3 regions of the Undibacterium sp. SXout20W genome follow, and region 1 is predicted to be linked to each of the others. Evidence: predicted binding sites of a transcription regulator. Region 1 holds the regulator's gene; each other region holds the start of a gene.
What was found. Region 1 encodes sigma-54, which starts transcription at its own class of promoters, with help from an activator protein. Its sites were predicted from a motif close to TGGCANGNAANCTGCTTT; they were not measured.
Positions count from the first base shown of each region.

Region 2: the regulator sigma-54 is predicted to act here: its motif matches at 1,239-1,256, upstream of ACO0K1_RS11980 (PEP-CTERM sorting domain-containing protein).
Region 3: the regulator sigma-54 is predicted to act here: its motif matches at 2,373-2,390, upstream of ACO0K1_RS14235 (urease subunit gamma).

Region 1 is NZ_JBMPPH010000002.1:51,913-62,615, forward strand. Features, by position in the region: gene ACO0K1_RS01900 (enoyl-CoA hydratase/isomerase family protein) at 1-602, opposite strand, end outside; gene hpf (ribosome hibernation-promoting factor, HPF/YfiA family) at 765-1,109, opposite strand; gene ACO0K1_RS01910 (RNA polymerase factor sigma-54) at 1,219-2,703, opposite strand; gene lptB (LPS export ABC transporter ATP-binding protein) at 2,715-3,479, opposite strand; gene lptA (lipopolysaccharide transport periplasmic protein LptA) at 3,501-4,067, opposite strand; gene lptC (LPS export ABC transporter periplasmic protein LptC) at 4,106-4,729, opposite strand; gene ACO0K1_RS01930 (KdsC family phosphatase) at 4,726-5,250, opposite strand; gene ACO0K1_RS01935 (KpsF/GutQ family sugar-phosphate isomerase) at 5,250-6,260, opposite strand; gene ACO0K1_RS01940 (cation:proton antiporter) at 6,474-8,501, shown strand; gene ACO0K1_RS01945 (adenine phosphoribosyltransferase) at 8,534-9,076, shown strand; S-adenosyl-L-homocysteine riboswitch at 9,266-9,413, shown strand; gene ahcY (adenosylhomocysteinase) at 9,453-10,703, shown strand, end outside.
Region 2 is NZ_JBMPPH010000020.1:60,828-71,530, reverse strand. Features, by position in the region: gene ACO0K1_RS11980 (PEP-CTERM sorting domain-containing protein) at 1-1,203, opposite strand, end outside; gene ACO0K1_RS11975 (ferritin-like domain-containing protein) at 1,654-2,181, opposite strand; gene ACO0K1_RS11970 (universal stress protein) at 2,247-3,074, opposite strand; gene ACO0K1_RS11965 (PRC-barrel domain-containing protein) at 3,150-3,827, opposite strand; gene ACO0K1_RS11960 (BON domain-containing protein) at 4,027-4,680, shown strand; gene ACO0K1_RS11955 (hypothetical protein) at 4,767-5,039, shown strand; gene ACO0K1_RS11950 (histidine phosphatase family protein) at 5,153-5,761, opposite strand; gene ACO0K1_RS11945 (class I fructose-bisphosphate aldolase) at 5,758-6,846, opposite strand; gene ACO0K1_RS11940 (hypothetical protein) at 6,863-7,066, opposite strand; gene ACO0K1_RS11935 (phosphoketolase family protein) at 7,067-9,460, opposite strand; gene ACO0K1_RS11930 (phosphoglucomutase) at 9,639-10,703, opposite strand, start outside.
Region 3 is NZ_JBMPPH010000029.1:29,809-40,511, forward strand. Features, by position in the region: gene ureC (urease subunit alpha) at 1-1,697, opposite strand, end outside; gene ACO0K1_RS14230 (urease subunit beta) at 1,694-2,011, opposite strand; gene ACO0K1_RS14235 (urease subunit gamma) at 2,020-2,322, opposite strand; gene ACO0K1_RS14240 (hypothetical protein) at 2,611-3,759, shown strand; gene ACO0K1_RS14245 (VTT domain-containing protein) at 3,909-4,871, shown strand; gene ACO0K1_RS14250 (urease accessory protein UreD) at 4,926-5,870, opposite strand; gene urtE (urea ABC transporter ATP-binding subunit UrtE) at 5,928-6,626, opposite strand; gene urtD (urea ABC transporter ATP-binding protein UrtD) at 6,662-7,516, opposite strand; gene urtC (urea ABC transporter permease subunit UrtC) at 7,513-8,598, opposite strand; gene urtB (urea ABC transporter permease subunit UrtB) at 8,595-10,193, opposite strand; gene urtA (urea ABC transporter substrate-binding protein) at 10,357-10,703, opposite strand, start outside.

The DNA.
Region 1 (10,703 bases):
TCTATCAGGGCAGGGATTTCAGATGTTGGAATAAACACATCCGCCAGACCCGCATAGAGTGCATCGGCAGCACCGATGATGTCGCCTGTTAAGCCTAAATAGGTGCCGATTTGTCCTGGTGTATGAGACAAAAAGTAGCCGCCACCCACATCTGGAAATAAACCAATATTGACTTCAGGCATTGCCATTTTAGTGCGCTCGGTAACGATTCGTAATGAACAATCAGGCCCAGCTTGTGCGATGCCCATGCCACCCCCCATAACAACCCCATTCATCAGGGAAATATACGGTTTTGGATAAAAATGAATTAAATGATTAAGTGCATATTCTTCAGTAAAAAAATCTTCCAACAGCGCACTATCACCTTTTGGTGTCGCAGTGCCAACATCATAAAAAAATCGGATGTCACCACCTGCACAAAATGCTTTTTCGCTACTGCTGTGAACGAACACAGCGCGAACATCGTCATCGTCACGCCATAGTAGCAAGCTGGCAGTGATGGCACGTACCATATCGAGTGATAAAGAGTTGAGTGCTTTGGGGCGGTCGAGTGTGATGAAGCCAATATGATTTTTAACTGAGGTGACGACGAATTCGCTCATAGGAGTACCAATAAAATGATCGTGTTGAAGCATCTATTTTATGCTTCACTTGAGTTGTCGTCACGACTTTTAGAAATGCAAAGTTTTGATCCTGAAACAAATAAAAAAGGACGCTATAGAGCGTCCTTGTTTTAGTGTTCCTGATAAATCAGGAGGTGGCAATTATGCCGAAGCCGGATCTGGCATGTGTTTGATGGCATCGTGGTGGTGTTCCTGGATTTTGTCTTTGTGTTTAATCACTTGACGATCCAGTTTGTCTACCAGTGCATCGATAGCTGCATATAAATCATGTGCCAGACTTTCAACATGAATATCTTTTCCGCTAATGTGCAGATTAATATCGGCTTTGTGACGTTTCTCTTTCTCCCGGAGCTTGTCTACCGTCAAGATGACGGCAATATCAATGACCTGATCGAAGTGACGCCGGACTCGTTCCAGCTTGGTATGTACGTATTCGCGAATTGCAGGAGTTACTTCGACGTGATGTCCACTGATGGTGAGATTCATACTGTGCTCCTATGGTAATGTTGCTTGCTATAACGATAAGCTCGTTTCATTAGAAATGTTTTGAGCTAAATCATATATAGCAATTTAAACCGTAAATACAAGGACGATGTTACAAAGATTTACGCATACTCACTGGTGGGATTTTCAGGGCTTCGCGGTATTTGGCGACGGTACGTCGTGCAATTACCATGCCTTGTTCACCCAGCATGTCTGCGATTTTACTGTCAGAGAGTGGGCTTTTCTGGTCTTCTGCTCCTATCAACTGCTTGATGAGTGCTCGTATCGCGGTGGACGATGCTTCCCCCCCGGTTTCCGTCGCGACATGGCTGCCGAAAAAATACTTTAACTCAAACATGCCATGTGGGGTCAACATGTATTTTTGGGTCGTAACACGAGAAATGGTGCTCTCGTGTAATCCTAGTGTATCAGCTATTTCGCGCAAAACAAGGGGGCGCATCGCGACAGCACCATGCGTAAAAAAATTACGCTGTCTTTCTACTATCGCTTGTGCAACGCGCAAAATTGTCTCAAAGCGTTGCCGCATGTTTTTGATTAACCAGCGTGCTTCCTGTAACTGCGAACTAAGCCCACTTTCGCCACGATGTTGCCGCATCAGATTCGCATACATACTGCTGACACGTAGTTTAGGCATGACATCCTGATTGAGCACTACTTGCCAACCGTCAGCCGTTTTTTTAACGATGACGTCAGGCACAACATAATCAGAACTGGTTTTCGCAAAGTCGCTACCTGGCCGTGGTTTACATGTTCGTATAACAATTTGTGCTTCGCGCAAATCTTCGTCATCACAGTCAAAAATTTTCTTTAATTTCGTGAAGTCGCGTTGCGCAAATAAATTTAATTGATTTTCAACAATATTCAATGCGAGACGGCGGGTCACAAACGGAATATGTGGCAAACGCTTGATCTGCAATGCCAGACATTCTGATGGGCTTCTGGCGCCGACACCGGCCGGATCAAAACTCTGTAGCATCGACAGCGCGAACTGTAATTCTTCAAGTTCAACGCTCAGATCGATGGGCAGACCAGCATGAATTTCTTCTAAAGTTTCCGTCATATAACCATCATCATTAAGCGCATCGATGATTAATTCCACCAGAGCCAGGTCACGCGGTTCGCGCAAACTTAGCCGCATCTGTTCGAGTAAATGCTCGCGCAGGCCGATGTGGGCAGCCTCTAACTGCCGATGTCCGTCATCATCTTCGGCATTGTATTGGCCATTGGGCGCCTCGTTGAAGCTCCATTCCTCTTCGTTGGCGCTGACACTGTCATTGACGGTAAATTCGTTGTCTGACGGTGATTCTGCTCCATTGTTGAGATTATCCTGGCCATTTGATACTTCCATGCCAGCATCAGGCGTTGAGCTGGCGCTATTGATTGCGCCGTCAGCCAAAAGGCGAACTGCATTATCCATCGGGTCGTCCACACGCTCTAATAACGGATTTTCAATCAATAAGCTTTCCAGCTCCTGATGTAATTCCAGAGTCGACAATTGCAACAGCCGTATCGATTGTTGTAATTGTGGCGTGAGCGCCAAATGTTGGGAGGTGCGTAGCTGGAGACTTTGCTTCATGATATTTTCCGTCACATGCGGAAATGCTCTCCAAGGTAAACCCGGCGCACTGATTCATTTTCAATGATTTCTTCTGGTTTTCCGCTTGCTAAAACGGCACCTTGATTGATGATGTAGGCATGATCACAAATACCCAGGGTTTCACGCACATTGTGATCCGTAATCAAGACGCCAATACCACGTTCTTTGAGGAAGCGAACAATCCGTTGAATTTCAATCACGGCGATCGGATCGACACCGGCAAATGGTTCATCTAATAAAACAAAACGTGGATTAGTTGCTAGCGCCCTGGCGATTTCAACACGGCGCCGTTCACCACCAGATAAAGATAAGGCCTGGCTTTCACGAATTTTTTCAATTTGTAAATCGGCGAGTAACGCATCGAGCCGACGTTGAATTTCGTCGCTAGATAAATACTTTTTGTTATTATCTTTTTGTAGCTCTAAAACTGCCCGAATATTTTCTTCGACGGTTAGTTTTCTAAATACAGAGGCTTCCTGGGGGAGATAAGATAAGCCCAGTACAGCGCGCTCATGGATCGCTAAACCAGACATTGGCGTACCGTCAATACTGATACGTCCATCATCAGATGCAACAAGGCCAACGATCATATAAAACGAGGTCGTTTTTCCAGCGCCATTGGGGCCGAGCAAACCAACCACCTCGCCACTTTTGACCGACAGAGAGACATCTCTGACAACCTGCCGCGCACCGTAGCGTTTCTTAAGGCCTTTAACCACTAGCGTGCTAATATTTTGAGAGTTATTGGTTTGCATCTTAGTTTGCTTAAGTCGCTTTTATTTATCGGTTTTGGGTTGGATGGTTAAGCGAATTCTGCCACCACCAGAGACGGCGGCACCATTGCTTGCGTTAGTGCCGACAAAAATATCATTTTTACTGTCATACGAGAGGTATTCGCCCTCTTGTTCGTCAGTCACTTTTTTACCGTCGAGATAGCGAACTTTAGCGTTACCAATGAATTTTACAAATTCTGTTTTTTCGTCATATTCGGCGCGTTCAGCTTCGCCCTCTACCCAAAGATTCGAGCCGCCGTCCCGTTTTTGACGAAAAGTGACTTTGGTGCCGGGCTTATTGAAGAACTTCACATGTTGGAATTCATCTGGTGTTTTGCTCGCAATTGCCCGTTCTGCTCTGACGGTGAGTGTTCCCTTGGTAATCAGGACATCGCCAGTGGCCGTTGTGATGTTCGATTTTCCATCGCTGGTCAAATGTTCTGCTTCAATAACCATTTCTTTCTGGCTATCTGCTTTTTCTGCGTACGCAGGCAAAACGAACGATGAGCCCAGGCCCACAAACAGGATGGAGCTCACAATTTGAAGTGATGAATTGAGAGTCAGGCGCATGATGTACTTTCTAAATTTTTGTCTGGTCAGGTAAGTTGTCAACTACCACGTTTTTTTAAACGTGCACGTACTTTGCTCAGTAACTCCAAGTGCTGGGTGGAATTGTTGGCGACCATACCTACCGCATGAGCTTCTATACCTTCGGTAAATAAAGTGACTTGATGATCTGAGGTGATGAGGTCATCATCCGGTGTAAGCGTCAGATAATCCGTTTCCAGTCGCATTGCATGGGAATTTTCACCGTCCGGACGTTCAACTAGTACGTTGTCATATAAACGCACGACATCGTGTTCACGCTTGGGATGTACGGTGTCAGATTTTTGATCAACAATGGCCCGTCCGGCAATGATAGTTACTGGCGGACGCATGTCAGCGAAGCTATTAATCCGTGGATTGGTAATCTCATACTGATCGGTACGCGGAAGATGAATCAGCTTTTCGCCCGTCAAATGATAATTGGCTTTACTGCTATTAGACAGTCGTATGAAGTTGAATTTCTCAACATAATAATCCGGCTCCAAACGGATCATGGATTTTCGCGCATCTTCTACACCACGTTGGCGGAATGCATTTTCGATCCAAAAACTGCCAAGCGCAATAAACCCCAGGATTGCGACTGCAATCCATATTCGTGCCCGGTCTATAGTGATTTGCGCTTTCATGCTAAATATTCAGATAGAACTAATTGGTATTTATTCTGTGCCTGTAAAATAAAATCGCAGACTTCGCGGACAGCACCTTTGCCGCCGCTCGCAACTGTCACGTAGTCAACGCGATAACGAACTTCCGGATGTCCATTTGGTACGCTGGCCGCGAATCCTACGCGGCTCAATACGGGTAAATCAATCACATCATCGCCGATAAAACCACATTCTTTGCTGTCGAAGTTCAATTCAGCCAGTAACTCAAAAAATGCCGTTTTTTTGTCGTGGATACCCTGACGGACGTGGGTAATCCCAAGGTCGGAGGCGCGCCTCGAGACGATGGCGGATTGTCGTGCACTGATAATTGCTGTAGCGATCCCCGCTTTTTGCAATAGACGAATACCTTGACCATCAAGAACATTAAAGGTTTTTAGTGCTTCGCCGTCGGCGCTAAAATGCAAACTCCCGTCAGTCAAAATGCCATCGACATCAAATATCATCAGCTTAATGGCGGCTGCTTTCGTCGTTGCGTCAGTCATTAAATCACCTTCGCTCTGGTCAAATCGTGAATATGTAAGGCGCCGACTAATTTTCCTTGTGCATCGGTGACGAGTAATTGATTAATGCGATAAGTTTCCATTACCTCAACGGCTTCGACGGCGAGTTGATCTGCGCGAATGCTGCGTGGCTTGGTGTGCATCACGTCAGCGATGCTGATTTGCGTGAAATCACAAGCACCTTCCATCAGTCGCCGCAGATCACCATCAGTAAAGACGCCGACAATATGGTGGTCTGTGTCGACAACAGCCGTCATCGCCATTCCTTTTTTTGTGATTTCAAGGAGGGCAGAGGTAAGCTTTGTATCCGGAGCGACACACGGAATAGCATCTCCTGTACGCATGACATCTTTGACATAGGTCAGTAGCCTTCTTCCCAATGCGCCACCTGGATGCGAGCGGGCGAAATCCTCTTCCCTGAAGCCGCGTGCGTCTAATACGGCGACAGCAAGGGCATCCCCTAATGCTAACGTGACCGTTGTGCTGGCAGTTGGTGCTAAATTGAGCGGGCAGGCTTCTTTGTCAACTTGCAGACTTAAATGGACGTCTGCAATTTTCCCTAGGCTGGACGTTGGATTGCCGGTCAGGGAAATGAGTTTTACGCCTAAACGTTTAATGATTGGCAAAATGGACATCAGTTCAGCCGCTTCACCTGAATAGGAAATGGCGATGAACACGTCTTGTGGTGTGACCATGCCTAAATCGCCATGAGCTGCTTCAGCTGGATGAACAAAAAATGCTGGCGTGCCAGTTGAGGCAAAGGTGGCGGCGATTTTGCGGGCAATGTGCCCGGATTTGCCGATACCTGACACAACAACTCTGCCTTTGCACGCGAGTACCAAACGTACTGCTTGAGCAAAGCCGGCGGCATCTTCTTGGTTGAGACGAGCTTGTAATGCAATTAAAGCATCAGCTTCAATTTGTAACGTGTCGGTTGCTAATTGCACGGCACGTAGTGCTGCCTTTTCAATGACGTCGTCAGTCGCCGTCAATGTGCTTGGAGGTGGGGATGCGTTCAAATCGTTCATCCTCACAGTATAAACGAAATCGCTAAAGCAAAAACTTTGCCAGATGTAACGAAGTTATAATCAGGCAAAAATGATTTAAAAATAATTTTAAAAATAAATTTAGAAATAAATTAAAAATCAATTAGAAATCAATTAGAAATAACTGAAATTAGTATTGCTAAAATGCAAATTTAGCATATGAAAACGACAGTTGGTTCTCATAAATCGGCAATAATGCACAGTATGAATGCACTAGATATCACTTTAGTCCTGTTAGCCGCCGCCGTTCTTGGTGTGGTCGCGTTTCGCATGCTGCAATTGCCGCCGATTCTTGGCTATCTTACTGTGGGCATCTTGATTGGGCCATTTGGTTTAAAAGTTGCCGAAGATGGCGCGGTTACCCACACGTTGGCGGAATTTGGCGTTGTTTTTTTGATGTTTTCAATTGGACTGGAATTCTCGCTTTCTAAGCTCATGGCAATGCGTAAGGCAGTCTTTGGTCTTGGTCTGGCTCAGGTCGTTCTGAGTATTTTGATCAGTATGCTGGCGGCTTGGGGCGCTTCAATGTGGTTACCCCGTTTTTTTCAGATCGGCTGGGAGGGGGCATTTGCACTCGGAGGTGCCTTGGCAATGTCGTCGACCGCAATCGTGTCAAAAATGCTGACCGAGCGATTGGAGCTAGAGAGTCTGCATGGACGACAAATCATTAGTATTTTGTTATTTCAAGATTTAGCAGTTGTTCCTTTATTAATATTGGTGCCAGCGCTGGCGACGCATTCGGGCAATATTTTGCAAACGCTTGCCTGGGCAAGCGCAAAAGTGATTTTGGTATTAGTGATTTTGTTGTTTCTTGGGCAAAAGCTAATGCGAACCTGGTTCAAAATTGTTGTTAAGCGGCGTTCGCAAGAGTTATTTATGTTGAATCTCTTGCTGATCACGCTTGGTGCGGCCTGGGTGACGGACAAAGCGGGGCTGTCGATGGCGCTAGGGGCTTTTGTTGCTGGCATGTTGATTTCTGAAACTGAATATCGGCACCAGGTTGAAGAAGATATCAAACCGTTTCGGGACGTGTTGCTTGGCCTGTTCTTTATCACGATAGGTATGCTGCTCAATTTAGCGGTCGTCTTGAATAATATCTGGATGGTGTTGCTGTTATTCGTTGGCCCCATGTTATTGAAGTTAGTGCTGATCTCCGGTTTGGCTAAAATGTTTGGTAATTCAACGAGTGTTTCTCTGCGGACAGGTCTCGCATTGGCACAAGCGGGCGAATTTGGCTTTGTGTTGTTAAATCAGACGGGTGATTTACATCTCATCGATGCCAATTTGATACAAGTGATTCTGGCTTCGATGGTCTTATCCATGTTGGCATCGCCATATATATTGGCTAAATCAGATGTGATTGTAATGAAGTTCTCAAGCAATGAATGGATGATGCAATCACTGGCACTGACGCAGATTGCGGCACGCACGATGACCGCCAAGAAGCATGTGATCATTGCTGGTTTTGGTCGTAGCGGGCAGAGTTTGGCACGGTTGTTGAGCGAAGAAAATATCGATTATCATGCTCTCGATCTTGATCCTGACCGCGTTCAGGAAGCCCAAATGGCCGGCGATCATGTTTCCTATGGCGATGCTGCGCGCCGGGAAAGTTTAATGGCGGCAGGGATCAATCGGGCTGCAGCCTTGGTCGTTACTTATACCAGTACGGCATCAGCATTGAAAATTCTGCATTTTGTGACTGAACTGAACCCGAGTTTGCCAGTCATTGTTCGTAGCCACGACGATACTGATCTCGATAAACTCAAGGCCGCTGGGGCGACGGAAGTCGTGCCCGAGTTAATGGAAGGGAGTTTGATGCTCGCTTCTCATGCGCTTGTTTTGCTTGGCGTACCCTTACGGCGAGTTGTACATCGCGTGCAGGCAGCACGTGACGCCAGATACGAATCTTTACGGGGATTTTTTCACGGTGTCAGTGACGCCACCGATAGTCCAGAAAATATGCAAATTCGTTTGCATACCGTGGTGTTGAGTAACAAATCACATTGTGTTGGTAAACTGTTACCCGAATTAGGTTTGTCTGAGTTTTGTGTTGACGTCCAGGCAATTAGACGTGGAAAGAGTCGCCTTGAACTGACTAATTCTTTAGTATTACAAGCGGCAGACGTGTTAGTTTTGCGTGGTACCTCTGAAGCAGTCGCTAGAGCCGAGACGCGCCTGCTAAAATAGTGGGTTATTTTAAATTTGAAGGGCCTCTGGCGATGTTAAATCCGTCTGAATACATAAAAGAACATATCCGCACAGTGCCAAATTGGCCGCAAGAAGGTGTGATGTTCCGCGATATCACCCCACTATTGCAAAACCCGAAGGTATTTCGCGTCTTGATTGATATGTTTGTACACCGTTATATGGATGAAAAAATTGATGTCGTCGCTGGACTGGATGCGCGTGGTTTTATTATCGGATCGGTATTGGCTTATGAATTGAATCTTGGCTTTGTGCCGATTCGCAAAAAAGGCAAATTACCTTTTCACACCGTGTCTGAACAATATGAACTTGAATACGGTAGTGCAACGGTAGAATTGCACGCGGATGCTTGTAAATCTGGTGACCGCGTTGTGTTGATCGATGATCTGATTGCCACCGGTGGCACGATGATGGCCGGTAAAAAATTGCTCGAACGTCTTGGTGCAACCGTGGTCGAAGGTGCTGTGATTGTTGATTTACCAGAATTAGGTGGGTCAAAATTGATTAAGGAAAGTGGCTTACCATTATTTACGGTCTGCAATTTCGAGGGACACTAGTTATTTCTGCTGTCGTCTCTGAATAAATGGTTGCTTAATGGGTACTTCTCCAATGCAGAAGTGCCCATTTTTTATGGTATTTGCCAAAATATTATCAAGCTCGGTGAGGTTTAATAGACCAATAGCAGGCGCATTTTCCATCCTTCGTTGAAAAAATGCAGAAATTCTTAAGCTGCGCTATACTTCAACCCTTCCAAGGAGCGTTGCGACGAGAGTAACTATCTTGCCAGGCTTGGAATTCAATGCAGATCAGGATGTTGTCGTTTCTTTTTGTCAAAATTGATAGGAAGAACCGACACACAATCGGACTCGCTTGCCTCAACTGCGCTCACGTTACTTTTTTCTATTGAAAGGAGGGCGTGAGAACGCCACCACCATGACTACGCAAACTACCCACCAAGATTACCTTATCGCTGACATCAGTCTTGCTGATTGGGGACGTAAAGAAATTGCAATTGCAGAAACTGAAATGCCAGGCTTAATGGCAATTCGTGAAGAATTTGCTGCCAGCCAGCCATTAAAAGGTGCGCGCATTACTGGTTCGTTGCACATGACGATTCAGACAGCAGTACTGATTGAAACTTTAATTGCATTGGGCGCGCAAGTACGTTGGGCGTCCTGCAACATCTACTCGACGCAAGATCACGCTGCTGCTGCGATCGCCGCAGGTGGTACGCCAGTATTTGCATTCAAAGGTGAAAACCTTGATCAATATTGGGAATTTACCCACCGCATTTTTGAATGGACCGACGGTGGTTATTCCAACATGATTTTGGATGATGGCGGCGATGCAACGCTGTTGTTGCACCTCGGTACACGTGCAGAAAAAGATTTGTCCGTGCTGGATAATCCAGGTTCAGAAGAAGAAATTTGTCTGTTCAATTCCATCAAAGCCCATTTGAAAAACGAACCAGACTGGTACTCTAAACGTCTGGCGGCAGTCAAAGGCGTGACCGAAGAAACAACCACTGGTGTACATCGCTTGTACCAAATGCATAAGGAAGGCAAACTTGCTTTCCCAGCAATCAACGTGAATGATTCGGTAACGAAGTCCAAGTTTGATAACTTGTACGGCTGCCGTGAATCTTTAGTTGACGGTATTAAACGTGCAACTGACGTGATGATCGCCGGTAAAGTCGCTGTGATCGCGGGCTATGGTGACGTCGGCAAAGGTTGTGCGCAAGCGATGCGTGCTTTGTCTGCGCAAGTATGGGTCACAGAGATCGATCCTATCTGCGCATTGCAAGCAGCGATGGAAGGTTACCGCGTAGTGACGATGGAATACGCTGCAGAATTTGGTGATATTTTCGTGACGACAACAGGTAATTACCACGTTATCAGCCACGCGCATATGGTGAAGATGAAAAATCAGGCGATCGTGTGCAATATCGGTCACTTCGACAATGAAATTGACGTTGCTTCCCTGAAAAAATACACGTGGGAAAACATCAAGCCACAAGTTGACCATGTGATTTTCCCTGACGGCAAACGTATCATTTTGCTGGCGGAAGGACGTTTGGTGAATTTGGGATGTGGTACTGGTCATCCTTCATATGTCATGAGCTCTTCTTTCGCGAATCAGACGATCGCGCAAATTGAGTTATTCTTGAATAACGATAAATATCCA
Region 2 (10,703 bases), on a different contig from region 1:
TACACCTGCTGCAGTAGGAGTATTAGAATTCGCAGTGGCGTTATTCACCAAATTCAGACCATTCACCAAGTCATAAGCAAGTGTCCAGGTACCACTTCCATCAGCTTTGCTATTGACCCATTTTTGCAGACCACCTTCACCCAACGCAGCGGCACCTGCGCTACCGTTCTTAGGCGCACCGCTATCAGCAACATACAACACATTTGCTGCAGCAAAATAATATTGCTCAGGACTCAGATAAACGAATTTACCGAGGCGTGAGTTATTTACGCCGTTTTGATTGCCAGTGTTGACCGTAATAGATCCATTATTTCCTCCGACAGAATTTGCACTGGCTGGCGGCGTAATATGGGTGGTGATCAATCCTGTAGAGTTGGTTGGCAGACCACCAGTCGTATTAGTGAGCGAACTAACATTGGTAAAGTTTTGACCACCGCCGCCTGGTGGATTGTAGTCTCGTGAAACGTAAAGCATATTACCTTTACCGTTATTAACGAGAGAAATTACACGTGTATCGGTACTGGTATCTATCGGCGTCGCCGTTGTCGAACCCTTGCCTGCGTAAAATACGCCTTGAGTATTATCAGTTTTATTACCAGATTGTCCTGAAATATAGAACGAGCTACCATCAACTGTCGCAGCACTGCGTGGATTATTGCCATTAAACACACCGGTCAATGCTGTCGTGGTATCGACATTTCCACTTGCATTAATCAAACCCACTACGCGGGGTACAAATATGTTAGAGCCAGTTGCGACACTATTAGTCTGCCCTAATGCCATCGTACCGTAGGCGGATGGGGTACTACCATTATTTGCTGCAGCGGCGTTGAATGCTGCAGCGTTCACCCCATAACCCATGATCGTAAGATATTGACCATTGACAGACCTCTGCAAGATGCCTTCGGAGGCAGAGCCATATTCGCCAGAAATGGCAGAATTTTTACCGCTGGCTACTTGTGGTAATACCAGGCTGCCATTCGCAGTCAAAGATGTACCGCCCGCGCCTAGCGCAAATTGCATGAGCGTTATGGAAGACGCCGTGTCAAGGCCAGAATTCTGAAAGCCAGGCGCTTGATTAGTAACAGTACTAATCACCAGATTACCAGCCTGAAAACCTTGAAATTGTGTTGCCCAGACGCTAGGTGAAGCGGCTAGTAATGCAATCGAAGAAAGAGCGACAGTTGAGAGTTTTGATTTCATAAAAATGGAATAAAGTTAAGGAAGCACTGTGTCCATAAGCAACAAAGATGCCATCGAACTCAACTTAAGTATTTATGATTGCAAAACAAGGACTTGTCTTTTTATGACATTTTGATGACAAAGATATAATCTATTTTCTGTAAAAAAAATCGACGCATTTTCACAAAACCGTCATATTCCTACTGACATTTTTGATGAAATTTCTGATCTGTTCTGATCTGTTCTGATCGCTGATACCTACTTGTAAAGCTCTGATCAATGGCCGATTAGCGAGGAGAAGCGCGCAGGCAGTTAACGTGGCTGCGCCCCATAAAAACAGAGAATCTTCCAACAAGATAGAGGATCAAAGAATTCTGTCCTTTTGCTAACAAGCATGAACGACAGTAGGCGAAAAGAATCATGGAAAAAAGCTACAACATGACACGCAATCAATCCGGTCGATATGCGAAATCAAGATAGCAAGTCTCGCATATCATCCGCATGCTCTTCTTCTGTCGTCATAATACCAATCAACATGTTTTTAGTTGTTGGGTCGGTATCTGCCAAATTTTCTATCATCTGGCGATAGGTCTCAATCGCAATACGTTCGGAAACCAAATTTGATTTGATCATGTCATGAATGTTATTGGATTCATTGTATTCAGCATGACTACGCAACAATAAAGTTTCAGGATTAAAATCTGGTTTACCGTTCAGTTGCACAATGCGCTCCGCAAGTTCATACGCATGGTCTTGCTCGTCCAGAGCGTGTTGCAAGAATTCAGCTTTCACCGGTCTGTTATGCAGTCCAACGGCAGTGTAATAATGGCGTAGATAGCGCAGCATACACACCAGCTCAGTTGCTAAGGCCTCATTGAGCATCTTGATGACATCGTCCCTATCAGCTTTGTAGCCCGCTGTGACTGCACCGTCGTCAATGTTTTTTGCGGCGAGACGAATAGATTGCTTATTAATTTCAATTTTTTTTGCGATATGCATAGCGAACTTTCTAAATATGTGAAAGATATTTGATTATCAAATCAAGCGAATAAAAGAGTTACCGATTAATGTGAGATCAAGGAACAATAAATTTGTGAACACATTATTTCTCTGGTCATACCACCAATTACCCACTCTCTTAAGCGACTATGACCGTAGGCACCCGCGACCAATAAATCGACGTTCATTTCTAATGCTGTTGACTTCAATTTTTCGGCTTCATCGCCATCACCAACGATGACCAGAGAAGTCGCTTTAATTTGATGTATCGCCAGCCATTCAATCACTAATTGGTGCCGAGCTTGAACTAACGCTTGTTCTTCCTTCGACGTTATTTCCATCAAAAATACTTTGCTGGCATATCTAAGCAGTGGCAATGAATCGTAGACGGCACGCCGGGATTCCATCGTGTCTTTCCAGGCGATCATAATCGTTTGTAAGTGTAATTGGCGGTAATCCTTAGGGACGAGCAACATTGGGCGTCCCAATTGCAACAGTACGTCACCGTTATTCATATGCCGTGTAGTCCCGGATTCTATGTGCTCCGAGGCGGTAACAATAAGTACATCAGCGCTGGATGCTTCAGTTGCGACAAAATCAGCGATCGATGAACAAATAGTTGATGAACGCCATTCAAGATGATTGGCTCTTGCTCGTAGTGACTTACGAAATTCAGCCTCTAGTGCAACAATCTCGGCTTGCGACTGATCCAACTCTTCCTTCATTAAATCACCATTGATATAACCATCACCATACGGCATGATCATGGGACAGCAGCCGACAATACCGATGATATTGGCTTCAAAAACTTCAGCCAATTGTCCAGCGATATTCATCAGGTTATGGTTATCCAGACCAAGTTCCAGATTCACCATGAAGTTTGCATAACTCATACGAAGCTTTCGTGAATAAATTCATCCGTTGTTACGGAACGTTCAAACTGAGCGTAATTAGTGGAGCCAGATGTCTTAAATACTCAAATTCGACAACGTTAATTTCAGATGCGCTAAATCTGCATTCAAATCGTTTTCAAATTCTTGCCATCTTGCAGCACCGGCTCGTTTCATTTCGTTGAGTTTTTTCTCTGTTGTCTGAATGAGTTCTTGCAAAGCTGCATACTGCTTATCTAGCTTAACTTTCGCTTCGCCATTTAGTGCCGCTGATTTTTTTTGCAGCTCAACACCCTTTTCTTTCGCGCTAGCTAAGTCTTTATCTGCTCTTGCAATGAAGGCATCTCGTTTGGCGGTGTCAATGGCGTAATCAAACTGAGGTAAGTTAATAATCGATTCCTTAGTCGCACCAGGCAAAATCAATTTGCCACTTTGCTCTACGATCTGTGAAATGGGAATGGCCACGTTATGACCGCCAATACCGATAAACCCACCGACGTTGAGAATGACATAAGAGACACTTTTCTCAGGCGAAATAATGACATCCTCAACCTTACCGACATTGATGCCGGCATCATTAAACACGTCGCGGCCAAAAATGCTTTTCTTCACACTCCACCCCATCGCTACCTGACGAGACTCGACGACGGTAACGCCCAACAAAGTGGTCGACCCCGCAACTTGTGCCATGCACAGCGGCGCCATCATTAGATTTCCAGCGACTATCAAACCGACGACATACGGTGCTTTTTTCATTTTATTCATCCCTGTTTTAAACATTGATCAGCGATCCGCCATTTCTTTAGCGGCCTTAGATCACTTATAAAATAGGCGCATTTCGTGATCTGTTCGGCAACACACACAATCAAAAAACAGCAATCAAAGAGTGGCAACGTACATACAGAAAAGAGGAGAAATTTAAGAATAAATATTCTATCCATCAAGGAGTATTTTAATGAAAACATCCACTGACTTAAAACGGGACGTAATCGCGGAACTTAACTGGGATCCTTCTCTTCCTTCGAATAACATTGGTGTCGAAGTAAAAGATGGTGTTGTCACGCTATCCGGTCATGTTGGTAGCTTCGTCGAAAAATGGAATGCTGAGCGGGCAGCAAGACGCGTTGTTGGCGTTGATGCTATGGCGATTGAAATTGATGTGGAACTTCCTGGTTCAAGCAAACGAGACGACGCAGATATTGCACGGACGGTAGCCAATGTTCTTTCGTGGGCATCGTATCTTCCACAAGATAGCATCAAGGTCATGGTTGAAGGTGGATGGGTAACCTTGACTGGCAACGTCGAATGGGAATATCAACGTAATGCTGCGGCAGATACTGTTCGTCACTTAATGGGTGTCACTGGCGTCAGCAATGACGTCAATTTAACTCCTTCAATTGCGGCGCAAGTAGTTCAGACCGATATTGAAGCAGCGTTAAAGCGTCTGGCAAAAACAGAAAGTGCCAATATCACTGTTCATGTTGACGGTAACACGGTCACCCTTGCTGGATCTACACATAGCTGGGTAGAACGTGATCTGGCTACGCAAGCAGCATGGAATGCGCCCGGCGTTAAGCACGTGAAAGATAAAATCCGAATTACGATGTAATTTTTATTTTGCGTAAAAAAGAACGTGCCGTTTCTCACGTTTTTTGCGCACCTGCCCAAGTTGAGCATAGCCACTATATCGAGAATATGATGAGCATTTCAAACACAAACAAAGCAACTGATTATAGCAAACCAATTCCGCGTCTCCTCAAGGGATCAGCCAAGCACTATTCAGTCGATGAAGACATTGATTCCCTAAAACGTGAAATTCTGACGATCAGCAAAAAAAAGGACGATAAAAAGATCCTTTCATCGCAGCGAAAATCTGGCATTAAGTCGTTGCAAGAAAAAAGCGAACAAGAAGAAGTAATCGGCCGTCACAAAAATGATGGCCAAAAGCACTTCAAAGGGGCACGTTAAACTGCATCCTGAGTTAAAAAAACTTCATCTGACCAATTACAGCAGATGAAGTTTTTCTCTCTATTACGATCGAATTGATTTCAAATATTAAACCAGGTGTTAGCCCACGGCATCTACAACAGACGTCGTTCTAAAGCAGCTGAATTCCACATTGCAATCGCAGTCTGTGTTGGATCATTGTGTGCGTAACTTAAAATACCGAAAGACGCGGTATCCAACAAAAAATGTTGTGCGTCACTGACTGAACAGTGAATCCATCTTGCGGCCAATACCCGACAAAAATGGGCATGCGAAAACACGGCGATGTTACCTTCCATACCGCTAAAGTCAGCCAAGCAGCGGTCTGCTCTATGTTCTATTTGCTCTAAGGTTTCACCACCATCAGGGCCGTCTCTAAAAAAACGCCAGCCCGGGCGAGCAAGTTGAATTTGTTCTGGGGTATAGCCTTCATCACAACCATTGTTCCATTCTGCAAGATCATCACGAACAATTGCATGCGTCGCCAAACCTGCCAAAGTGCAAGTTTGACGCGCCCTTCTCATTGGGCTACAAAAAATTGCAGAGAAGACGTATTTGCGCAGACTTTGCCGTAAGCCTTGCGCTTCTATTTTTCCTTTTGGTGAAAGCAAAATATCCGTTGTGCCAGTGTATTGTCCAGACGCTGTCCAAGCAGTCTGGCCATGTCGAATGACAAAGATACGTAATGGTTGAGCGACCGTCATACGAAAGTTGCCGTTGATGTTGGCGTTGCCATTGAGTCAATTGATGCCGGTGACGGTTCGATATAAAGCCCTCTGCGCGCGAGTTGATTATTCTGTACATGCTGCAAAATAGCGTTTTGTGCGATGGAGACTTGTCCGGGAAATCCGCGCCACAATGTCATTGCGGACGATTGTATTGCCCTGGAAAAGGAAAATGCCAATGTCCATGGAATTTCTTTTTCCCGCTCAGATCCTCGCTCCTGTTGGGCGAGAAGGTTTATGGCATTGAGGCGAGACGATGCCTGATTTGAAAACTGACCACCAGAAAGGAAGGCGATCGCTGGTACCGCCGCAGGCACCGTATGAAGCAAACAATCTAAGGTTTTCATCGCTATCTCAGTATCGCTGGACTGATCCCCACATGCCGCACCGGGTAAAACCATATTAGGTTTTAAAATCATCGTTTCTAGTTCGACACCCTGCTGATTGAGCTGTTCAAATACAGCGGCCAAAAATGCCTTTGTGACACTCTGACATCGTTCGATTGTGTGTGAGCCAGACATTAAAACTTCAGGCTCAACAACGGGCACCAACCCTAGCTCCTGACACAATGCAGCATAGCGGGCTAACGAATGTGCATTGGCACTTATTGCCGCTGAAGTTGGAAGTTCATCACCTATGGTTACTGTGGCACGCCATTTTGCAAATACGGCACCAAGTGCGACATAACGGTGTAAGCGTTCACGCAAATCATCAAGACCATGGGTGATTTTCTCTAAGGGATGTAATGCCAGAGGTTGAATCCCCTGGTCAACTTTAATCCCAAATAAAATCCCCGCTTTACGTAATAAGTCTAAAAAGGCGGTACCATCCAGTTGATGCTGATGAACAGTTTCATCGAAAAGAATCACGCCACCTATCGATTCATTCAAACCTGGCGTTGTAATAATTAACTCACGCCAAAGTCGCCGATGCTCCTCATTTTGCGGAATATCGAGCTGAGAAAAGCGCAGATTGCAAGTAACATTGCTTTCATCCATTGCCAAAATACCCTTATGCCCTTCAAATAAATGCTGCACTGTTTTAAGCATTGATTGTTTCAACATAAATCTACCTCTTCTATTATTCGTCGTGCTTCAGATCGGACGTCAGTTGCTCCACAGTTTTTGCTATTTCATCGAGTACTAATTTTTCAACATAATGAATATCAACCTCAGGAATATTCCAAGTAAATATGGCCCGGTATTTGTCTAATAATGCCGCTACATCAGAGGTAATATTATTCTTGTATGCCTGCAGCTCCAGCTCTTCAATCTTGCTCATCATTTAATTCCCAGGGGAAATCTCGGTGTGCCTAGCCCAAGTCCAATTACGTATTTCTGGCATATCCTCCCCATATTGACGAATGTATCGGACATGCTCTACTAATTTTCGCTCCAGCAATTGCTTCAGATCTCGACTCTTTTCAGACGCTTGCGAAAGATGATCGATAACATCCATCACCAAATGAAAGCGATCTAATTCATTGAGCACAGTCATATCAAATTGCGTTGTAATCGTCCCCTCTTCCTGATAGCCGTGAACATGGATATTCCTTTGGTTGATCCGGTCGTAAGTGAGACGATGAATCAACCAAGGATAAGAATGGAAAGCGAAGATCACGGGTTGATGCGTGGTGAATAAAATATCGAACTCTGCATCAGAGAGGCCATGAGGATTTTCCGCCGATGGCTGCAATCGCATCAAATCAACGACATTGATGCAGCGAATTTTTAGTAATGGTAAATGCTCACGAAGGATTGAGATCGCCGCCAAGGTTTCCAAGGTTGGCACATCGCCACAACATGCCATCACGACATCAGGCGTATCTCCCTGATCATTGCTCGCCCAATCCCAAATACCGATGCCTTGAGTACAATGAGTGACTGCCGCTTCGATGCTTAACCATTGCGGCGCTGGATGTTTGCCCGCGACGACGACGTTGACATAATGCCGGCTACGTAGACAATGATCCATCACGGACAATAAGCAATTCGCATCCGGAGGCAAATAAACGCGGATGATCGATGCTTTTTTGTTGGTGACATAGTCAATAAATCCCGGATCTTGATGGCTAAAACCATTGTGATCCTGACGCCATACATGCGAGGTCAAAATAATATTCAACGACGCGATTTTTTCTCGCCACGACAATTGCGCTGCAACCTTCAGCCATTTAGCGTGTTGGTTGAACATGCTGTCAATGATATGAATAAATGCCTCATAGCAGGTAAATACGCCATGCCGCCCCGTAAGCAGGTAACCCTCCAGCCAACCTTCGCATTGATGCTCACTCAACATACTATCCAACACCATGCCATCTTTCGCGAGAAATTCGTCGCCAGGCAACACTTTGGCATTCCATTGCCTGGATGTAGCTTGAAAAACATCCCCTAGCCCATTGGATAATGTTTCATCTGGACCAAATAATCTGAAATTACTTTGCGTCATATTAGCCACTAAAATGTCACGCAGAAAGGTGCCTAATACATGCATATCGCCAATGCCTTGCATACCGTGTTGGCTCAGCGTTTCAGCATATTCACGAAAATTTGGCAACACCAAGTCTTTGAGCAACAAGCCACCATTCGCATGCGGATTCGCCCCCATACGCCTATTGCCCGTCGGTGCCATAGCAGCCAACTCAGGAAACAATCTCCCGGTCATATCAAATAATTCTTGCGGCCGATAGCTCAGCAACCAGTCTTCTAACATTTTCAGATGTTCAGGTGGTGCGCTGACTGAAACCTGTAACGGTACTTGGTGAGCGTGAAATGTACCTTCAATTTGCTGTCCGTCGACCACTTTTGGTCCCGTCCAGCCTTTGGGTGAACATAAAACGATCATCGGCCAGCGCGGGCGCTGCAATTCACCCATGGTGCGCGCCTCATACTGAATGGCTTGGATTTTTTCGATCACGGTATCAAGCACACTTGCCATCGTCTCATGCATTAATTCTGGAATGTCCTCTTCCACGAAATACGGCGACCAACCGTACCCCTGCAAGAGTTGCTCCAATTCAACGCGAGGAATTCGCGCCAATATACTGGGATTGGAAATCTTGTAGCCGTTTAAATGCAAAATGGGCAGAACCACGCCATCGTGGACCAAATTAAGAAATTTATTGGAATGCCACGCTGTCGCCAGCGGTCCGGTTTCGGCTTCACCATCACCAATGACGCAGGCCACCATGAGATCAGGATGATCCAACACTGCGCCAAATGCATGGCTCAAGGAATAACCTAATTCTCCACCTTCATGAATCGAGCCAGGACATTCCGGTGAAGCATGGCTGGGAATACCACCAGGAAAAGAAAACTGTAAAAACAGCTTTTGAAGTCCCGCCTCATCTTGCGTAATATGCGGATATATCTCGCTATACGTTCCTTCTAAATAGGTATTTGCCACCACCGCTGGCCCACCATGTCCAGGGCCAGAAATATAGATCATATCGAGGTCATATTTTTTAATGATCCGATTCAGGTGTGCATAAATAAAATTCTGCCCTGGCGTTGTCCCCCAATGCCCTAACAGCATGCGTTTGACATCTGATAGCAATAATGGTCGTTTTAATAATGGATTGGCGTACAAATAAATTTGTCCCACTGATAAATAGTTCGCAGCCCGCCAATAAGCATCGATGTTGTAAAGGATCTCCGGGGACAAGCTCATTTGATTCATTGCAGATTCCCTTCAGGTTTGGCTATTTCGAACTGTCAGATATACATGTTTTCCATGAACCAATCTGTACGCTAACGTCCATATTGAAGGACAAGACGATGTCCACCAGCTTGAAGGTTTAAATTCAAGGTTGAGTAGGTGGTGGAATATGCGGTTGAATATGCGGTTGAAGACGTGATTAAATATGTAACCGAGATGGTGGTCTGGCGCAATCTGATTCAGGATGCCGTGTGGCACTTTCACGCTCTAATAAATCGTCGACTAGCGCCTTAACTTGGTTCAATAAGCTTTGCAGATGAGAGCGTCCCAGGAAGCTTTCAGCATAAATTTTGTAGAGACTTTCGGTACCGGAAGGACGGACGACAAACCAGGCATTTTGGGTAATCACTTTGAGGCCATTGATCGCTTGATGATTGCCAGGTGCTTGTGTGATAGAACGAATGGCAGATTCACCTGCAAATTGTTCACAAGCCAATTGGGAAAATGTGAGTGAGGATAAGAATTCTCGCTGTTCTGTGCTAGCAACACCTTCTATCTTTCCGGACGAAGAATGTCCCAAGATATCCGTAAGATTTTTGTATTGTTTGCTCGGTGTTATGCGAGTAATAGCCATCATTTCTGCGGCAAGTAATCCCATGACGATGCCATCTTTATCCGTCGTCCAGACCGTGCCATCCCGCCGTAATAAGGTTGCGCCCGCACTTTCCTCGCCTGCAAATCCTAAGCGTCCTTGATAAAGCAGGTCACCGAACCATTTGAAGCCGACAGGCGTTTCATAAAGGTCGCGCCCCATAAGCTGCGCTACACGGTCAATCATCATGGTACAGACAATATTTTTACCTATCATGGCATTTTTATCCCATGCAGGCCGGTGTTGAAACAGATAATCGATTGCTACCACCAAATAGTGATCGGACTGCATCAGTCCGACATCTGGGGTCACTATGCCGTGTCGATCATGATCGGCGTCGCACGCAAAAGCGATGTCGAAATCATCTTTGCGTTGAATTAAATTTTGCATCGCATAGACGGAAGACGGATCCATTCTGATCTTGCCGTCCCAATCCAAGGTCATAAACGCAAACCGTTCATCCACTTCGGCATTCATAATGTCAAGATTCAATTCATATTGCTCAGCAATTCTTTCCCAATATTGGACGCCTGCCCCACCCATATTATCAACACCAATATGAAAAGCAGCGTGATGTATTAACGTGATATCAACGACGTTCGCCAGATCATC
Region 3 (10,703 bases), on a different contig from region 1:
TAAAACAAAAAGTAACGCTGTGCCATCGGCAACACCTTAGCCGGTTCGCAGACCAATAACTCGCCGTTGGCGCGTACTTCGTAGGTCTCAGGATCGACTTCCATTTTTGGCGCTAAGCCGTTGTGTATCATGTCTTGCTTACGAATGTGGCGTGTATTTTTTACTGGTATCAATGTTTTATTGAGCTTCAATTGTTCAGCCAGGCCAGCATCAAATCCTGCTTGTGAGACGAAAGTGAATGATTTTTTTAAACCACCACCAAAGGCACCAAACATCATGCGGTAATGCACTGGTTGCGGCGTCGGAATGGAGGCATTTGGGTCACCCATCTGAGCGGCAGCGATCATCCCGCCTTTTAAAATCATCGAGGGTTTAACGCCAAAAAAGGCAGGTTTCCATAAAACGATGTCGGCAATTTTTCCAACTTCTAGTGAGCCAACGACATGCGAAATACCGTGCGTAATGGCGGGGTTAATCGTGTATTTGGCGACATAACGTTTGGCACGGAAATTATCATTTCCAGCGCCATCTTCCGCTAACGATCCTCGCTGCTGCTTCATCTTATGCGCAGTTTGCCAGGTTCGCATTACTACTTCACCAACCCGCCCCATCGCTTGCGAATCGGATGACATCATAGAAATAGCACCGATGTCATGCAAAATATCTTCAGCCGCAATCGTTTCACGACGGATACGCGACTCTGCAAAAGCAATATCTTCAGCAATTGCCGGATCAAGATGATGGCAAACCATCAGCATGTCCAAATGTTCATCCAGCGTATTGACCGTGTATGGCCGCGTTGGATTGGTGGATGATGGCAACACATTCCCCTCCCCCACTGCCGCAATAATATCTGGCGCATGCCCACCGCCTGCACCTTCAGTATGAAAAGTGTGAATAGTACGGTCTTTAAATGCGGCTAAGGTATGCTCTAAAAAGCCGCCTTCATTTAAGGTGTCGCTGTGGATGGCGACCTGCACATCCATACGATCAGCCACAGTCAGGCAATTATCGATTGCTTGCGGCGTGCTGCCCCAATCTTCGTGCAGCTTGAGCCCAATTGCACCGGCACGAATTTGTTCTTCTAAGGGTAACGGCACGCTGACATTGCCTTTACCCAAAAAACCCAAATTCATAGGAAACGCGTCGGCTGCCATCAACATTGAATGTAAATGCCACGGTCCCGGGGTACAGGTCGTTGCTGCCGTCCCGACTGCGGGGCCAGTGCCGCCACCCAGCATGGTTGTCACACCGCTCATTAAGGCTTCTTCGATTTGCTGCGGACAGATAAAGTGGATGTGTGAATCAATACCGCCGGCGGTAACAATCAGGCCTTCGCCAGCAATAATTTCAGTCGCACCGCCAATCGCCATATCAACGCCTGGCTGAATATCAGGATTACCCGCTTTACCGATGCAGGCAATCAGGCCATTTTTCAAGCCGATATCGGCTTTCACGATTCCCCAATGATCAAGAATAACAGCATTGGTGATTACGGTATCCATGACGTCGCGATGGGCTCTTTGCGATTGTCCCATACCATCACGGATGACTTTTCCACCGCCAAACTTGACCTCTTCGCCATAGATTGCAAAATCTTTTTCAATTTCAATAAACAGGTCTGTATCAGCAAGACGTATGCGATCGCCCGTAGTTGGGCCAAACATTTCTGCATAAGCCTGACGAGAAATCTTCATGGTGCACCTTTCAATTTACCCATTACCAGTCCGTTAAAGCCATACACGACGCGCTCGCCTGCCAATGCCACGAGTTCAATTGTGCGTTGCTGACCGGGCTCAAAGCGCACTGCAGTGCCAGCTGCGATATTTAAGCGCATCCCATAGGCGGCGTCGCGATCAAATTTTAAGGCTGGATTCGTTTCAAAAAAATGGAAGTGTGAGCCCACCTGTATCGGTCTGTCACCACTGTTAGCGACGACAATACTTGCGGTAGGTCTGCCGACATTCAGTTCGATATCGCCATCGGCGATCAACATTTCACCAGGTATCATGGCAACTCCTAAGGGATGGGATGATGAACAGTCACGAGTTTTGTTCCATCAGGAAAGGTAGCCTCGATTTGAATATCCGGAATCATCTCGGGCACGCCTTCCATGACATCAGATCGCTTCAGTATCCGGGTGCCGTCGGACATTAATTGCGCGACGCTTTTACCATCGCGCGCGCCCTCCATGATCGCCGCACTGATCAGTGCGACAGCCTCCGGATAGTTCAATTTCAAACCACGTGCCATTCTCCGCTCTGCAAGCAGGGCGGCGGTAAAAATCAGTAATTTATCTTTTTCTCGTGGAGTTAAATCCATATGCCACCTCTTTCAGCAATTTTTCAGTCATCCATTATTGTGCAAAAATCAAACCAGCTTTTATGCACCATTCTGCTACGATCATCGTTGTGCGAAGTAACAAATGTTGCATTTTGGTGCAAATTTTGACATTTTTTGTGCGTCAGCTCTGTGCCTTCGATCTAAAACGCAGAAGTGACCATCAGAAGGCATTGACCAAAAAAGATCTTCACTACAAATACGTGACGTTCAAGGTATTTGTATAATGCTTCTTAACTTTATGCTGCAATACATTCTGGAAGAAACAATATGAACCTCCGCCAACATGCCCTGACCTGCTTAGCTACACTTGGACTGCTGTGTGGAAGCGCCAGTAAGGCTGACGATACACCGCAATGGCAGCGTGTTCACCTTGGTTCTGATGGTCATCACCAATATGACTTTCCTTTGTATGCGAGTCAGAATTTAAGCCTGCAACAGTCGAAAGTACAAGAAGTCATTATCGTTCAGCATGGTATTCAAAGGAATGGCGATGACTACTTTACATCGGCGATGCAACTTTTAAAAAATTCCGGACGTAATGCGGATGAAATTCTCATCATTGCGCCAAATTTCCCTGGCGTGCCTGATAAAAACAAAGGCTTTGATCATATGCCAATTTGGTCGGTTCAGGGTTGGAGCGGTGGCGACAATGCGGTCGATGGCGCAGGATCTGAGAACGGGCTCAGCTCACTGACGGTCTTGGACGATATCTTGTTGATGCTAACAAATAAAAAACGCTATCCAGCATTACAAAAAATCACAGTAGCCGGACATTCCGGTGGCGGCCAACTGGTGCACCGTTATGCCGTCCTTAATCATGTTGATGAGCAAATACGTAAGTCAGGCATGGATTTGCGTTATGTGATCGCCAATCCTTCGTCATACCTTTACTTCACGCCTGAACGTCCGCAAGGGAATGGCTTTAAAGTATACGATCTGGCGGTCTGCCCAGCCTACGATGATTACCGTTATGGCATGCAGCACATGGTACCCTATGCTGGCACAATGAATGGTATTGCGCTGTTTCAGCGTCACTTGCAACGTCAGGTAACTTATTTAGCCGGCACCGCTGATAATGACCCGAATCATCGGGTATTAGACAAATCCTGTGGAGCAGAAGCAGAAGGTCCAACCCGCATTAGCCGCGCACGTGGATACTGGCACTATGAATCCTATCTGGCAGGCGACCAACGTCTGCCAATGCACCAACGATATGAGGTCGTCGATGTTGGACATAATCAAGAGCTCATGTTTGGCTCACAATGTGGGACGCAATTGTTATTTGGCAGCAAGGTTGCGCCAGCAGCGGGTGCGGCTAGTTGCAACATGATCGCACTCGGCGCCGGCGGCGACAAAGCCGATGACGGGACAGGCAATCAGGTTCGATCGAATGATCGCGATGAAGACCATGACTAAGTAAGCCATCTTTAACCATTTCAATCTTTACAAATAAGACCCTTAAATACGATTTTTAAATAAGATTCTTAATTCAGACTCTTAAATACGACTCTTAAATACGGCTTTTAAATCAGACTCTTAAATCAGCCCTTCAATAAACTCCTCTTATGCCCACACTCTGGCTCAATGAATTTCTCACCAACAATAGCAGCATGCTCATTTTTACGAATGTCTTGCTGCAACAGTTAGGATTGCCCGTGCCCGCGGTTCCAACCATGATGCTGAATGCGAGCCACGTATCGTCATTACTTGCTTTGGGAGTCATGCTGGCGGCAGCAGTCGCAGCCTCGTTGATCGCAGATTTAATCTGGTATCAGGCAGGAAAAATATTTGGCTATAGGGTGCTTAAGTTGCTATGCAAGATGTCGATCAATCCCGGATCATGTGTGAATCAAACTGAGGCGCGCTTTATCAAATGGGGTATGTGGTCGCTGGTTTTTGGAAAATTTATACCAGGCTTTTCAACTGTTGCACCACCCGTTGCTGGTGCCTTGGGTATGTCACGCGCAAAATTTTTATTCGCATCGGCAATCGGTGCGTCCTTGTGGGCAGGAATTGCATTGTTGGCTGGTTTTGCTTTACAAGCGCAAATCAGTGCGACCATGGGTGTGCTTGAACAACACGGCATTCAAATCGCCAGCGTGTTTGTTCTCCTATTTTCAGGGTGGTTGGTCTGGAAAATCTGGCAAAAGCGGCGCTTCGACCAACTGGCCAATATCCCGCATATCAGCATTGAGGAATTAGCCTATCTCAGTTCAACAAAAATCCCTTTTCACGTGATTGATCTTCGTAGCCAGACGCTGATCGATGAAACTGGCATCTTCCCGCAAGCATTAGTACGGAATGTCAATAAGGTTGGCGAAAATCTGGAACATATTCCAGAGGCACAATTAATTATCACCTTCTGCGCCTGCCCGGGAGACGCCAGTGCCGTTCATGCAGCGCATACGCTCAAACAAATGGGATTTAAGGATGTACGCCCCCTCAAAGGTGGTTTTGACGTTCTGAGCGGCACAACGTGGATTGTGCAAGCAGAAAATAACGCTCAAATTAGAAATTCTAAATTCTAAATTCTAAATTCTAAATTCTAAATTCTAATTTCTAATTCCTAATTGCACCAATACTCAAGTATTCCAGATACGCGGTATCGCCGCTGCATTGTGATTGATGACTGGACGCACATGCTGCCAGACTAATTGCATCCATTGCCTTGCAAGTTCACTTGAATTGCCCAGGTAACGTGCGACGATCACTGATTTCATTTGGGTGACACCACAGACGGCATCAGGCTCACGGGATCGAATCAAGCCGCTGGATTGTTCACGTAATTGGTTCAATTGGTCAGTGTTCAATAATTCGCCGCAGCCCAAAACCATAGCGCATACCGATTTACCGTTAAGCCCCAATGGACTATGCATTGCTGAACTGGCACCATTAACGCTCCCCTGCTCGTGCCAGATTATTTTGCCATCGCGAAAAATACGACTATATTGCGTAATTTCACCGCTAGTGTAAATTTCATTTGAAGCAGTACGGCCAAAACACAAAATATCAGCGGCAATAAAACTGGCATTACCACTCAAATGTACCGTTTGATGCAAGCGGACAGTGGCATCATTAAAGAAAATCGTCTCTTGCGGCAACCATTCCAAATGGGCATTATTGTCGACATGCAAATCGACTGTCTGACCAGAAATATGACCGTTGCTCCGATACCATTTCGCCGCACCGGGTGTTGTAATCAAGGCGTGGCCATTTTCGCCAACACGTGCAGTGATTTGCAATTGATCACCGCCAACGACGCCACCTGGAGGGTGAATCACAATCGCATGACAAATACGGTTACCTTCTGGATACAAAGGTTTTTGAACTCGCAAGGGGCCGCTATGCTGGCGTTCTGTCAAACGCGTCGTACCCGCATCATCCGCAAATCCCAATTGCAGGCTGGCATGCCAATGCGTTTTCGCCTGGTGAGAGAGCTCAGATTCTTTGACAGGGGCATTCATAGTGATAGGGTAAGGCAAGTCGCTTCGTCTTAATTGCAAATGAGTAGCGTACGATTCTACCATTCATTAATCATTCATTAATCATTCATTAATCATTCAATAATCGAACTACTACTCGCGCTACACAGCCAGATGGCGCTTCACCTCATCGCTGTCCATGGCGCTTTGTGCACCGCTTGCCACTACTTCACCACGAGACAGAACAATAAACTGATCTGCCAACTCTTTGGCAAAATCAAAATACTGTTCACACAATATAATCCCCATGTCACCACGTTCACGTAACAGCTTAATTACGCGGGCAATGTCTTTGATGATAGACGGTTGGATACCTTCGGTAGGCTCATCAAAAATGATGAGTTTGGGTTCCGCCAACAAAGCCCGTGCAATCGCCAACTGTTGTTGTTGGCCACCGGACAAATCACCGCCTCGGCGATGTAACATGTCTTTCAATACTGGAAATAATTCATAGATATCGCTCTTAATGACGTTCGCTCGTTTAGCCGGCAAGGTCGCCATCCCCATTAATAAATTTTCCTCCACAGTCAGTCGTGCAAAGATCTCCCGACCTTGGGGTACATAAGCCATTCCCGCTTTGGCACGTTGATGCGGCGCCATTTTATTGATTGATTGCCCTCCAAACACCACGTCGCCTTGTGACAACGGCAAGACACCCATCAAACATTTAAGCAACGTGGTTTTGCCCACGCCGTTGCGACCAAGCAAAGCCAGACACTCGCCCTGCTTTACACGCAAAGAGATACCGCGCAATGTATGGCTGGATCCATAATGTTGATGGAGTTGTGTTACTTCTAACATAAATTCCCTGTCAGTGAAATTATCATCTTCATTCATCAGCGGCCGAGATATACCTCAATGACACGCTCATCGGCCTGGACTTGCTGCATACTGCCCTCGGCTAACACGGCACCTTCATGCAAGACTGTCACCTTGCCCTGCTGCGCAATTTCGGTCACGAAGCCCATGTCATGCTCGACCACCATAATCGAATGCTTACCCCGCAGCTCATTGAGTAATTCAGCGGTGCGGGCCGTTTCTGAATCAGACATGCCTGCCACGGGCTCATCGAGCAAAATCAATTGTGGCTCTTGGATCAATAACATACCGATTTCTAACCACTGCTTTTGACCATGTGACAGCAATCCAGCCTGACGAGAAGCGTGCTCATGCAAACGGATAAGATCAAGGACAGCGGCAATTTTGTCACGCTGTTCGCTATTGAGTCGGGCAAACAAAGTGGTTACAACGCGTTTGTCCATTTTCATGGCCAGCTCAAGATTTTCAAACACGCTATGCTGCTCAAAGACGGTTGGACGTTGAAATTTCCGACCGATACCGGCATGCGCAATCTCGACCTCGTTCATTTTTGTCAAATCCATCGTCTGACCAAAAAATGCACTGCCGGACGTTGGTTTAGTTTTGCCAGTAATCACATCCATCATGGTTGTTTTACCGGCACCATTAGGCCCGATGATACAGCGTAACTCACCCACCGAAATATCCAGATTCAGCTGGTTAATCGCTTTAAAACCATCAAACGAGACCACGATATCTTCGAGATAAAGAATGGCGCCATGCGTGGTGTCCACGCCAGGTTGTTTGATGCGCTGGTACGAGACACCTTGATCGCCCGTAGCACTGTCATATTGCTTGCCCGGACGCAGGATGCCGCTAATTACATGGTTCATGCGACCTCCTTCGATGTTTTAAATTTTGCAAAAACGCCGAGGATGCCTTGCTGCATAAAGAGTGTTACCAGGATGAATAGCAACCCCAAAGCATAGAGCCACAAATCCGGAAAAGCCGCCGTGAACCAACTCTTCAAGCCATTGACAGTGAAGGCACCAAGAATAGGGCCAAGTAAAGTACCACGGCCACCTACAGCAGCCCAGATTACCATTTCTATGGAATTGGCTGGCGACATTTCTGATGGATTAATGATCCCCACCTGCGGCACATAAAGGGCTCCCGCAATACTGCACAGAACTGCCGACAAGGTCCAGACGAACAACTTAAACCAGAGTGGGTTGTAACCGATAAACATCAAGCGTGATTCAGAATCGCGGACACCTTGCAATACACGCCCTAGCTTTGACGTCACGATCCAACGACAAAGTATCAATGCGCCGAACAAGCATAACAAAGTCACCAAAAACAAGACTGCTTTGGTCGACGGTGCAGTAAGACTAAACCCAAGCAAGCGTTTAAAATCGGTGAAACCATTATTGCCACCAAAACCAGTATCGTTGCGGAAGAACAGCAACATGAACGCATAGGTCATCGCCTGCGTGATAATGGAGAAATAAACGCCTTTGATACGTGATCTGAATGCAAAGAAACCAAAAATAAAGGCTAATATGCCGGGCACAAAGATCACCAATGCCATACAGTATAAAAAGCTATCGGTCATCGACCAATACCACGGATAGGTTTTCCAATCGAGGAACACCATAAAATCAGGTAAATCACTTTGATATACACCATCGTGTCCGATGGCACGCATCAAATACATACCGTGCGCATACGCCCCTAAGGCAAAAAATACGCCATGCCCGAGCGATAAAATGCCGGTATATCCCCACACCAAATCCAACGCCAACGCTGCCAGCGCATAGCACATAAATTTGGCGACAATGCCCATCACGTAAGCAGAGATATGCAGCGGATGTCCGTCTGGAAAGCTCAAATTTAAGATCGGCAATAAAACAGCAATCGCCGTCAGACCGAGAATAAATAACCAGGTGGTTCGCGGAAATAATTGATGCATCATTCAACACTCCTGCCTTTGAGTGCGAACAAACCTTGCGGGCGTCGCTGAATGAAAATAATGATCATGACTAGGATCACTATTTTTGCCATGACTGCGCCAGCAACAGGTTCTAAAAATTTGTTCACTTCACCTAAACCAAATGCGGCCAATAAAGTACCGGCTAATTGACCTACGCCACCAAGTACCACGACCATAAAAGAATCAACGATATAGTTTTGACCAAGATCAGGGCCCACATTACCTAACTGCGAAAGTGCGACACCGCCCAAACCTGCAATACCCGAACCGAGCCCAAAGGTCAGCATATCGATCTTACCGGTAGCAACGCCAACACAATCAGCCATCCGACGGTTTTGCATCGCGGCACGTACAAACAATCCGAGCCGCGTTTTATTGAGGATCAGCCATACCGCAGCGACCACAGCAAGGGCAAAGAAAATAATCACGATGCGGTTATAGGACAGTACCAAAGATCCGAGTACCGTCACACCGCCTGACATCCAGGCTGGATTCGCGACTTCGACGTTTTGAGCACCAAAAATAGTCCGCACTGTTTGCATCAGAATCAGGCTGATACCCCACGTACAGAGCAGGGTTTCGAGTGGGCGACCGTAGAGCCAACGAATCACTGTGCGCTCCAAAAAAATACCAACGAGACCCGATACTAAAAATGCTGCCGGTACCGCTAACAATAAATAAGCATCGATGGCTTGCGGGAAGAAATGTCGAAAAAATAGTTGGCAAGCATAGGTGGTATAAGCACCGATCATTAATAGTTCGCCATGGGCCATATTGATGATTCCCATCAGGCCGAACGTAATTGCCAGACCAAGTGCCGCCAACAATAGAACGCTGCCTAAGGAAACACCATAAAAGAGATTGCCGATGATTTCTGTCCGTGCGAGTTTAGTGTCCAAAGCATGCAACGTCGCGACGACTTCAACCCGGATACTTTCATCGGGCTCCGCATAACTACCATCAGGATTGCGCTTTAACATTGCCTCTAAGATTGGCTTTAAATTGGCGTTGCTCGTTTCCGCCAAGCTTTTCACTGCGGCCTTGCGGGCAACCGGATCGGAGGATTGTAAGTTTGCTGTGGCAATGAGTAACTGAAGTTGCGCCTTAATTTCAGTGTCATTTTCCTGCAAATAGGCTTTCTGCAATAACGGTAACTGTTCAGCAGTGGCTTGCTGTTGCAAATCATGGACGGCGGTTAACCGAGTTGATTTATCCTTAGAAAATAACTTCATCCCAGACAAAGCACTCTCCAACGCACCACGCAGACGATTATTAATGACCAGCACATCGGCACCCTCTGGTAACGCACTCGCTTTACCAGTAGTCAAATTAGTCGTAGCTTCTCCATCTACCTCGTAGACGACATTATCTTTGAGATAAATATTTTCATTTTTCAAGGCACTTAAAACTCGTGCTGCCTCGTCATTCGCCAGCGCAGCGATTGCATTGACGGCGACAATCCGGGCATCTGGGTCATCACCCGCCAAATCAAGCAACAAGTGCTGATCGATCATTGCCTGTGCACTACAGCAAAAGACCATGCCCAGCACCATGCTAAGGATTTTTTTTATGTTCATAGAAGAAGGCTTGCAATGTGCTTTCATTAAAAGCGAAAACGAACGACGATAGAGTCAGTAATGAATGTCAGTAACAAACGCCAATAACGAAGACCAGTAACGGCCGCCAGTGATCAACCTGAACTCTGACGGCCATGCTGAATGAAAAATCAGTCGCGGAAAATTACAGTTTTTGCTTACCTTCATTACCCTGGATGTATGGGCTCCATGGTTGTGCGCGAATTGTTTCTTTGGTTTTGTAGACAACACTGAACTGGCCATCGGCTTTAATTTCACCGATCATCACTGGCTTATGCAGATGATGATTCGTTGCGTCCATCATCAATTCAAAACCTGATGGTGCTTTGAATTTCTGACCACCCATTGCGGCAATCACTTTGTCGGTGTCGGTAGATTTTGCTTTTTCTACTGCTTGCTTCCACATGTAAATACCGACATAGGTTGCTTCCATCGGATCATTGGTCACGACAGTTGCTGCATTCGGTAGATTTTTGGCGGCAGCGTAAGCTT